Regions from separate parts of the Arthrobacter sp. YA7-1 genome, predicted to be linked through region 1. Evidence: riboswitches for the same ligand, from Rfam matches in the RefSeq annotation. Region 1 holds a riboswitch; the other holds the start of a gene.

The links. Region 1 has a riboswitch for cyclic di-AMP ahead of OIT41_RS02745 (hypothetical protein). Riboswitches for the same ligand answer to the same signal wherever they lie in the genome.
Region 2: it holds a riboswitch for cyclic di-AMP, as region 1 does, so the genes downstream of both, OIT41_RS04210 (NlpC/P60 family protein) here and OIT41_RS02745 (hypothetical protein) in region 1, are expected to answer to the same signal.

Annotation. Positions count from the first base shown of each region.
Region 1 is NZ_CP110114.1:559,842-564,250, forward strand. It holds gene OIT41_RS02740 (glycosyltransferase) at 1-1,314, opposite strand, end outside; gene OIT41_RS02745 (hypothetical protein) at 1,476-2,078, opposite strand; cyclic di-AMP (ydaO/yuaA leader) riboswitch at 2,201-2,396, opposite strand; gene OIT41_RS02750 (sensor histidine kinase) at 2,537-4,015, opposite strand; gene OIT41_RS02755 (response regulator transcription factor) at 4,028-4,409, opposite strand, start outside.
Region 2 is NZ_CP110114.1:879,486-883,894, reverse strand. It holds gene OIT41_RS04220 (molybdenum cofactor guanylyltransferase) at 1-113, opposite strand, end outside; gene OIT41_RS04215 (HNH endonuclease) at 150-650, opposite strand; gene OIT41_RS04210 (NlpC/P60 family protein) at 901-1,665, opposite strand; cyclic di-AMP (ydaO/yuaA leader) riboswitch at 1,671-1,853, opposite strand; gene OIT41_RS04205 (M23 family metallopeptidase) at 1,983-2,801, opposite strand; cyclic di-AMP (ydaO/yuaA leader) riboswitch at 2,804-3,014, opposite strand; gene OIT41_RS04200 (metal-dependent transcriptional regulator) at 3,141-3,836, opposite strand; gene serC (phosphoserine transaminase) at 4,109-4,409, shown strand, end outside.

The sequences.
Region 1 (4,409 bases):
GACCCAAAGTCGGAACAAGAGGAAGCGGACTGCAGTGGCTGCGAGGTTCGCCGCGACCACGGTGAGGAGCTCGCCCCAGCGGTCGGGCGACGTCGTACCGTGCACCACAGCGAGTGCCCCGGAAGTGAGGGCGAGGCCGATGCCGAAAACGATCAAACCCTCGAAGTGGTGCCGGACCGGATTGCCGCCCTGGATGCCGAAGGTGAAGCGCCGGTTGGCGCCGGTGTTGGCGATGGCCGTGGCGAGCAGCGCCAGGAAGTTGGCCAGCTGCGGGTCCATGAAGCCGCGGCAGAACAGGAAAATGAGCACGTAGGCCAGGGTGGAGGCAGCGCCGATCGCGGCGAACCGGACCAGTTGCCCGAAAAGGCTGCTGCGCGGGCTCTGCTCGGCAATGCGCGACGACGCCGGAAGCGGCCCGCGTGCCAGCGCTGCGCGCAGTTCCGGAACGGGGATGCGGCCCGAGACGAGATCCCGGGTCAGCCGGACCATGCCGCGGATGTCTGCCAGGGCAGTGCGCACCACGTCGACGCTGGAATTGGGATCGTCGATCCAGTCAACGGGAACCTCGTGCACGCGGAGTCCGCAGCGTTCGGCGACCACCAGGAGTTCAGTGTCGAAGAACCACGAGTTGTCCATGGTGTGGGGGAGGAGCTGCTGGGCGACATCTGCCCGGATCGCCTTGAAGCCGCACTGCGCATCGCTGAAACGGGCGCCCATGAACGAGTGCAGCATCAGGTTGTAGCTGCGCGAAATGAACTCGCGCTTGGGGCCGCGGACAACCCTTGAGTTCCGCGTCAGGCGCGTGCCGATGGCGAGGTCCGAGTGGCCGGAGATCAGCGGTGCCAGAAGGGGCGCCAGCGCGGCGAGGTCCGTGGACAGATCCACGTCCATGTAAGCGAGAACCGGGGACGGCGATGCAAGCCACACCTTGCGAAGGGCGTTGCCGCGTCCCTTCTCCTCAAGATGGACAACAGCGAGTTCGGGCAGCTCCCTCGCCACGCGTTCAGCGATTTTCAAGGTGCCGTCCGTGCTCGCGTTGTCCGCCACGGTGATGCGGAAGCCGTGCGGGAACGTCTCGCGCAAGTGGCCGTGAAGCCGGCGCAGGCACTCCTCAAGGTCGCGTTCCTCGTTGAAGACCGGGATCGTGACATCGAGCACGGGGATGGCGGTGTGGGTGTCCACGGGGGCGCGTCGCACCGTGCTGCGCTGGAGGGGAGCGTTGGGCTGGAGGGGAGCGTTGGGCTGGAGGGGAAGGCCCGGCGGCACCACCGCGGGGTCCTTCAGGGTACCGGAGGTGGATTCGATGAGCGTCATGTATCCAGAGTGCGGCTGCCGATTATGAGGGCTTTAGGCGGAACCTGTGATATGGCTGTGGATCTCCGACCGGCATGGCGACTCGCATGTGTGGCCACTAGGCGCAGAGGTCCGCCCCCGGAAGGGACGGACCCCTGCGTTCTTTGTGCGTGGCTCCTGGCTTAGTACCAGTTGTTCGCGAGGTGGAAGGACCACGCCGCGGACGGCGATCCGTAGCGTTCCTTGATGTAGTTCAGGCCCCAGCGGATCTGCGTCTGGTAGTTGGTCTGCCAATCGGCGCCCTCGGATGCCATTTTCGCGCCCGGCAGCGACTGCCCGATTCCGTAAGCGCCGCTGGAGGCGTTGGTGGCAGTCGTGCGCCAATCCGATTCCTTGTTCCACAAGGTGATCAGTGCGGACATCTCGCCCTGACCCCAACCGTAGGAGGGCAGGAGGCTAGCGGCATAGGCCTGGGCCCCGGCGGGATCGTCGAGGGCAACAGGTGCGGCCGGGGCTGCAGGCGCGGCCGGAGCGGCGGGAGCGGCAGCCTGGGGCGCGACGGCGGCCGGAGCCGGGGCGGCTGCCCGGCTCGGAACCGGCGTGGCGCTCGGCTTGGCGCTCGCGCTCGCCGACGGCGTGGCGGTGGCCAATGGAGTGGCTGAGTGACTAACCGCGCGGGAATCCGACGAACGGCTCATGTCCTGGGCATTGATGGCTTGTCCGGCGGCCTGGCTTGCAGCACCGGCACCGAGGAACACGGCGACGACGCCGGCAACAACTGCCATGCGCTGGCCGGTGCCGAGGTTTGAAGCGACTCGCCTCAACGTAGAACGTGACTTGTTTCTCCGGGCCGGTTCGCCGCGGTGGCGCGCAACAGAGCGCGACTGATTCCTGGAATCAGACATGGTGATTGCCTCTCGACGCCTGCGGAGTTAGCTGTCGGATTCGGATGAGGTCATCCGGCCGTGGCCACTGGGAATCGTGGCGGTGCGGCTTCACCCCTAGGGCTGGCTCAACATGAGCGCTTGCCCGGAGACCTGGGTCCCCCGTCTCTGCCTGGACTGTTGGCACCGGGGAGGGGCAGAGCTCGGCGCCTACCCGGCGGCGGCCGGAATGATCCGGCGCACCTATTCGACGGTACAGGAGGATCCGGCTTAAGTCACATTTGGGTAACGGAGATCACGACGCCGGTGCGTCGACTTGCGCTCGCCGCGCACCGGCGTCGTCATTTTGTGGACGGCCTTCAGGCCGTGGCGGTCCTCAGCGCCGGAAGCCGCACCGCAAACTCCGTCCGGCCCGGCCGCGATGCCACTTCGACAGTACCGCCATGCGCCTGAACGATGGATTCCACGATCGACAAGCCGAGCCCGGACGTGCCCTCGGAACCGGAGCGGGCGGCGTCGGCACGGGCAAAGCGCGAGAAAATCCTGCCCTGGAAATCCGGCGGGATGCCCGGCCCGTTATCCGTCACGGTCACCACGGCGCTGCCATCGGCGGAACGCATGACGCCGGTGACCACGGTGGTACCCGCCTCCGTGTGCTTGCGGGCGTTGGAGAGCAGATTTGCCAAGACCTGGTGGAGCTGAGTGGTGTCGCCGCGGACCGTGATGGGCTCATCCGGGAGCTTGAGCTGCCAGATGTGTTCGGGGGCCATGACTTTCTCGTCGCTGACGGTTTCGACCACCAACTGCGTGAGGTCCACATCGGTGAACTCCGGGGCCTTGCCTTCGTCAAGCCGGGCCAGCAGAAGGAGGTCCTCCACGAGGGTGGTCATGCGTTCGGACTGGCTTTGCACCCGGCCCAGTGATTTGCGGCCGTCCTCGGTGAACGTCTCGGTCATGCGCAAGAGCTCTGTGTAGCCGCGGATGGCCGTCAGCGGAGTGCGTAGTTCGTGTGACGCGTCGGCCACGAACTGGCGCACTTTCGTTTCGCTTTGCTGGCGCGCCTCGAGGGCGCTCGAGACGTTGTCCAGCATGAGGTTCAATGCATGGCCCACGCTTCCCACCTCTGTGCCCGGGTGGGCCGCCGACGCCGGAACGCGCACCGCGAGTGCCACCTCACCGGCGTCGAGCGGAAGTTTCGATACCTTCGTGGCGACGTCGGAAAGTTGCTCCAGAGGGCGCATGGTACGGCGGATCAGGACGGTTCCGGCCAGCCCGATCAGGATCAGCCCGCCCAAGGACACCAGCACCATGGTCCACACGAGCGAGGCCTCGGTGTCTTCTTTCGAGGCAAGCGGCAGCCCCGTGATGACCACATCGCCATAGGGGGTTTCGGCGGCTACCAGCCGGTAGCCGCCATTGGAGAGGGTGCGATCAACCGGACGGCCATCGGAGGGGAGCGCCAACAGTATTCCGGCATCGCTGGGCGACAACGGAGTACGGGTGGCATCCGAGGAGAGGAACCCGGCATCGCTGCTCACCTGGCCGCCAAGGATTCGCGCGTTCAAGGTGCCGATGCTCTGGCCCCGGGGATCCAGGGGGTCCGGACGGCCGCCGGGGTTGCCTTGCGGCGGGCGCCCGTGCGACGCCTGCATCAATTGCTGGTCCAGTTGCTTCGTGAGGAACACGTCCATGGAGGCATAGCTGACCACCCCGACTGCGCCGCAGATGGCCACGAGGAGCGCCATGGAGAGGAGGATCAAGCGGGTGCGCAAGTGCCAGGTTGAGGGATTGAACCAGCTGTGGTCGGTTTGGCGGGGGATACCCGAGAGTGCGGACATTCGACGCCCCGGCTATTCGGCAGGCTTGATGACGTAGCCGGCTCCGCGCACCGTGTGGATCATGGGCGGATGGTTGGCCTCGATCTTCTTGCGAAGGTATGAGATGTAAAGCTCCACGATGTTGGCCTGGCCGCCGAAATCGTAATCCCACACGCGGTCCAGGATCTGGGCCTTGCTAACCACGCGCTTGGGATTTTCCATGAGGTAGCGCAGGAGTTCGAACTGGGTCGCGGTGAGCGGGATGTCTTCGCCGCCGCGGGTGACTTCACGGGTGTCAACGTTCAAGGTCAGGTCGCCTACCACCAGCTCGGCCGTGTCCATCGCAGCCACCCCCGAGCGCTGGACCAAGCGGTGCAGGCGCAGGAGGACTTCCTCCATGCTGAAGGGCTTGGTG
Region 2 (4,409 bases), 320 kb from region 1:
GCCGCCAGGGCACGCTGAAGGAGCGTTGCGCCGTCGTACCTCAGATGGGCTTTGGGCACGCCGCCGAGGCGGGAGGACTTGCCACCCGCCAATACCACCGCATCAAAGTCCACCCGCCCAGATTACCCGGGAAGCGGCTCAATTCCGGTTCAGGCCGCCGATTCAGGGAGGAGGAAGGGATCCCATGCGGGCGCAGGTTTCTCAAGCTCCTTGATCTGCCAGATAGTCCCGGTGGGCGCCGCGGGAGTGAACCTCAGTTTCCAGCCCATCTCGGCTGGAGTGTGGTCACTCTTGGCGTTGTTGCAGCGAAGGCACGCTGCCACCAGGTTTTCCCAGGAATCCGCGCCGCCCCTGGATTTGGGGTGGACGTGGTCAATGGTGTGGGCTGCTTTCCCGCAATAGGCGCAACGGTGGCCGTCGCGGCGCAGGACGCCGCGGCGTGTAACCGCCGTGATGGTGTTGTACCTTGGCCGGATGTAGCGATTGAGCAGAATCACGGACGGACGTCCGAGAATCTCCTGTGGCCCGACGACAGGCTCGTCGCCTTCGGCCACTACGCTCGCTTTCCCGGTGAGCACAAGGACCAGCGCCCGGCGGAAGGTTACTACCGCCAGCGGTTCATATCCAGCATTCAGAACGAGTGTGCGCATGCACGTACCTCTTCACGGCCGCACCCGTCAGGGGCGCGAGGGCCGGCTGCCCTCTGCATGTACGGGCTGTGGATCGACAACCTAAGAGTAAACACCCGGAGGCCAGATCAACGAATCCTAGCGTGAGTTCCAGGACGGTGTCGGTCAAAGTTCATGTGCCGGACACGTTTGCGCATGCTGGTTAAAACGGAACATCCCCGCCGGCGGACCGACGGGGATGTTCCAGTGAAAACTATGTAGCCGGAGCTAATTAGCCACCGACGCGGATGAAGACCGGGCCGGAACCGACGTTGACGCTGTACAGGGCGGTGGTGCCACCGTTCCAGCCGCCGTGGACTGCCATGCCGTTGCCGACGTAAACGGCGATGTGGGCCATGCCCATGCCACCGTTCTGGTAGTAGACGAGGTCACCCGGCTGCGCTTCAGCAGCGCTGACCGTGCGGCCGAGGGAGAGGTAGTCTGCCGGCCAACCGTGGAAGTGGATGCCAACGGCAGCCAAGGAGTTCGAAGCCAGGGCCGTGCAGTCCTGGGCAACGCCAAGCTGTGCGTAAGCTGCGGCAGCAATTGCCGCGCCCTGGCCGCTGGCAACCTTCGTTGCGGGAGAAACAGCAGCAGTCACGGAAAGCGTCGAGACGCCGGTAGCGGCACCCGTTGCAGCCTGCGGAGCAGGAGCAGCTTCCTGGGTAGCGACCGGAGCAGCAACAACCGGAGCAGCCTCGGTGGAAACCGTCGGGCGCTCGTACTTGATGGCGACGGAGGAGTCGGCCGAAATGCTGGCTTGGGCGACGGACTGGACTTCCAGGGCGGAAGTCGAAGTGGACTCGCGGGGGACGTTGGTTTCTGCAGCGTTGGCTGCGATACCGCTAGTAAGCACCAGACCGGAAGCAGCTGCGATAACCGCTGCCTGACGGCCTACGCCACCGGCGTTGCTGCCGACAGTCTTAGCGATAACGGCAAGCGAGTTGGTCTTGGTGACCGCGGCACGGTGGCGCGCGACAGTAGAGCGTGAAGACACGTTAAGAGGCCTCTCCCTATGCCCGCGAGGTAAGCTGTCGGATTCGGATGGGAGTCATCCGGCCACACTTCTCCCTCTCGGAAGTTGTGCGACTTAACCCCAAGGCCATCCGTGAAGATGACCAAAAGTGGGTCCCCCGCCTCTGCCAGACGATGTTTTGCGAACGGAACCTCGAGCAGTGGCAGAGCTAGGCAATCCACTCGAGTGCATCAACTCTCTAAAAGTTGATGCGTCTTAGACGGTACATGAGTTTTGGCTGAATGTCACATTCAGGTCACGGAGCGTGACAAGCATGCGAGAGGCTTCCATCGGATTGGCTACAGCCAGCCCAGGGGGTCGACGACGTCGCCGTTGACCATGACTTCAAAATGGAGGTGGCAGCCGGTGGAGGCGCCGGTAGTGCCGCTCAACGCGATGACGTCGCCGCGGCTGACAGTCTGGCCCACGTGGACGTTGAACGAAGACAAATGGTTGTACGTGGTTTCCAGGCCGTTGCCGTGGTCCACCACAATGCGGTTCCCGCCGCCATACGGATGCCAGCCGGCGAAGGTCACCTTGCCCGCCGCAGCGGCATGGACCTGGGTGCCGCACTGGGCCACGAAGTCCTGGCCCCGGTGGAATTCGCCTAGGCCGCCCGTGATGGGGTTCACGCGGTAACCGAACGGCGAGGCCGTGATCAGGGTATCCAGCGGCGCCCCGAGTGTGCCCTTGGAGGACGACGTCGTGATGGTGCCGACGGACTGCGCGCTCAGGAGCTGTTTGAGCCTGCTGTCCGGATCTGCCGTGGTGGAAACCGCAGCGCGGCTGAAATCGATCGTGGCGCTTGCCGCGGCCGGGATTTCAGGCTGGGTTCCCACTGCCAGGGCCGTCTGGTTCAACTCAGGGGTGGCCGTCATGGCGCCGGCGCCCGGCATGGCGATCGTGAGGATGAGGCCGGTAGCCGCAAGGGCCACGCCGGCCTTCTGCCCCGCTCCGCTCGCTGCGGCGAACTCGGCCATCTGCCGCAAAGGTCCCTTGCGGCGGCGGAGTTCGCGATGGGGATCGCGGGGCCGCTGGTGCTCGACGGCGCTTGCGCTCCGCAGCTCAGCAGCAGGACCGGACGCGCGCCTGCGGCCCCTGGTGTTCTGCGTGGTCAAGGTTTTCCTCTCTGGCAAGCCTGCGAAGTTAGCTGTCGGATTCGGGCCAGAGAGATCGTGGACCCGGTCCGCACGAAGGACGCGAAGCGCAGGGCTACTCCGAGGAGGACCCTGCGCAATGTGTGCTTCTGCTGCGGACTTCACCCCAAGGCCGTCTTTCGACGGCCGATGGTGGTTCCCCCGCTTCTGCCAGTGAATGGACTAATCCACCTGATCCACTGGCAGAACTCGGCTTCGGATCAGGTAACGCTTTGGTATCGGCGCCAGTACCCAACTATAGGGGATTAAGCCCCCGCGGTAATAATTTCGTTATCTTTGCCGCTCGCCTTGCCGGAGAGGCTAGGCGACCGTGACAAACACGTGCGAGGCAACCTCCGGCGGCAGCTCCAGGGCGCCGTCGATATTGGGCACGCGGACTGAGATGTACTCCCCCACCCGTTCCAGGGAAACCCTGGCACCGGGACGGATTCCGCCCTCGTCCAGCTGCACCAGGAGTTCCGGTTCCACCTGGATCGGTTCGGCCAATCGGCTGACGGTGACCCGGTTTTCAGGTGAGTATTCGTTCATCGCGTCAAGGAGGTTGACCACGCCGTCCGTAAACGCGTGGGACGCGGCTCCGCCCAATGCTTCGAGTCCCGGAATGGGGTTGCCGTAGGGCGATTCCGTGGGGTGGTCCAGGAGCTCGTAGAGCCGCCGCTCCACGCGCTCGCTCATGACGTGCTCCCAGCGGCACGCTTCATCGTGGACGTAGGCCCAGTCAAGCCCGATGACATCGGCGAGGAGCCGTTCCGCGAGCCGGTGCTTGCGCATGACTTCCGTGGCGCGTTTCCGGCCCGTTTCGGTCAGCTCAAGGTGCCGGTCGTTGGACACAATCACCAGGCCGTCGCGTTCCATCCGACCGATCGTCTGGGAAACAGTTGGGCCGGAGTGCCGCAAGCGTTCGGCGATGCGTGCGCGAAGAGCCACGATGTTCTCTTCTTCAAGCTCCAAAATGGTCCGAAGATACATCTCAGTGGTATCGATCAGATCCGTCATCCAGCTCAGCTCCTCGAGCGCAGTATCTTGCGTGTTTTCGCCAGCTCCAAGCTTAGCTTATTTGGAATTACTCCGGATAATTACGACGCCGGTCCAGCGCTCTTCCGCCGTCCCATCCGGAGCCGACCAAACAAATGCTTTCCACGTGGCGGACTATGACACCTCCGGTTCTGCCCCCGCCTGCGGCGTCGGGCAGAATTGGGAAGTCGAAGGAGGCAGCTTGCCACCTGCCACGACCCATCTAGGCCGCTACTTCACCATTGGAGCATCCCGTGAGCGACAACAGCATCACTATCCCCGCCGATTTGCTGCCCAAGGACGGCCGCTTCGGCGCCGGGCCCTCCAAGGTCCGCCCGGAGCAGATCGAGGCCCTGTCCGCCGCCTCGACCACGATCCTCGGCACCTCCCACCGCCAGGCACCGGTCAAGAACCTGGTGGGCTCCGTCCGCGAGGGACTGAGCCAGTTCTTCCGTGCGCCCGAGGGCTACGAGGTGATTCTCGGCGTCGGCGGCTCCACCGCGTTCTGGGATGTCGCCGGCTTCGGCCTGGTCGAGAAGAAAGCCCAGCACCTCT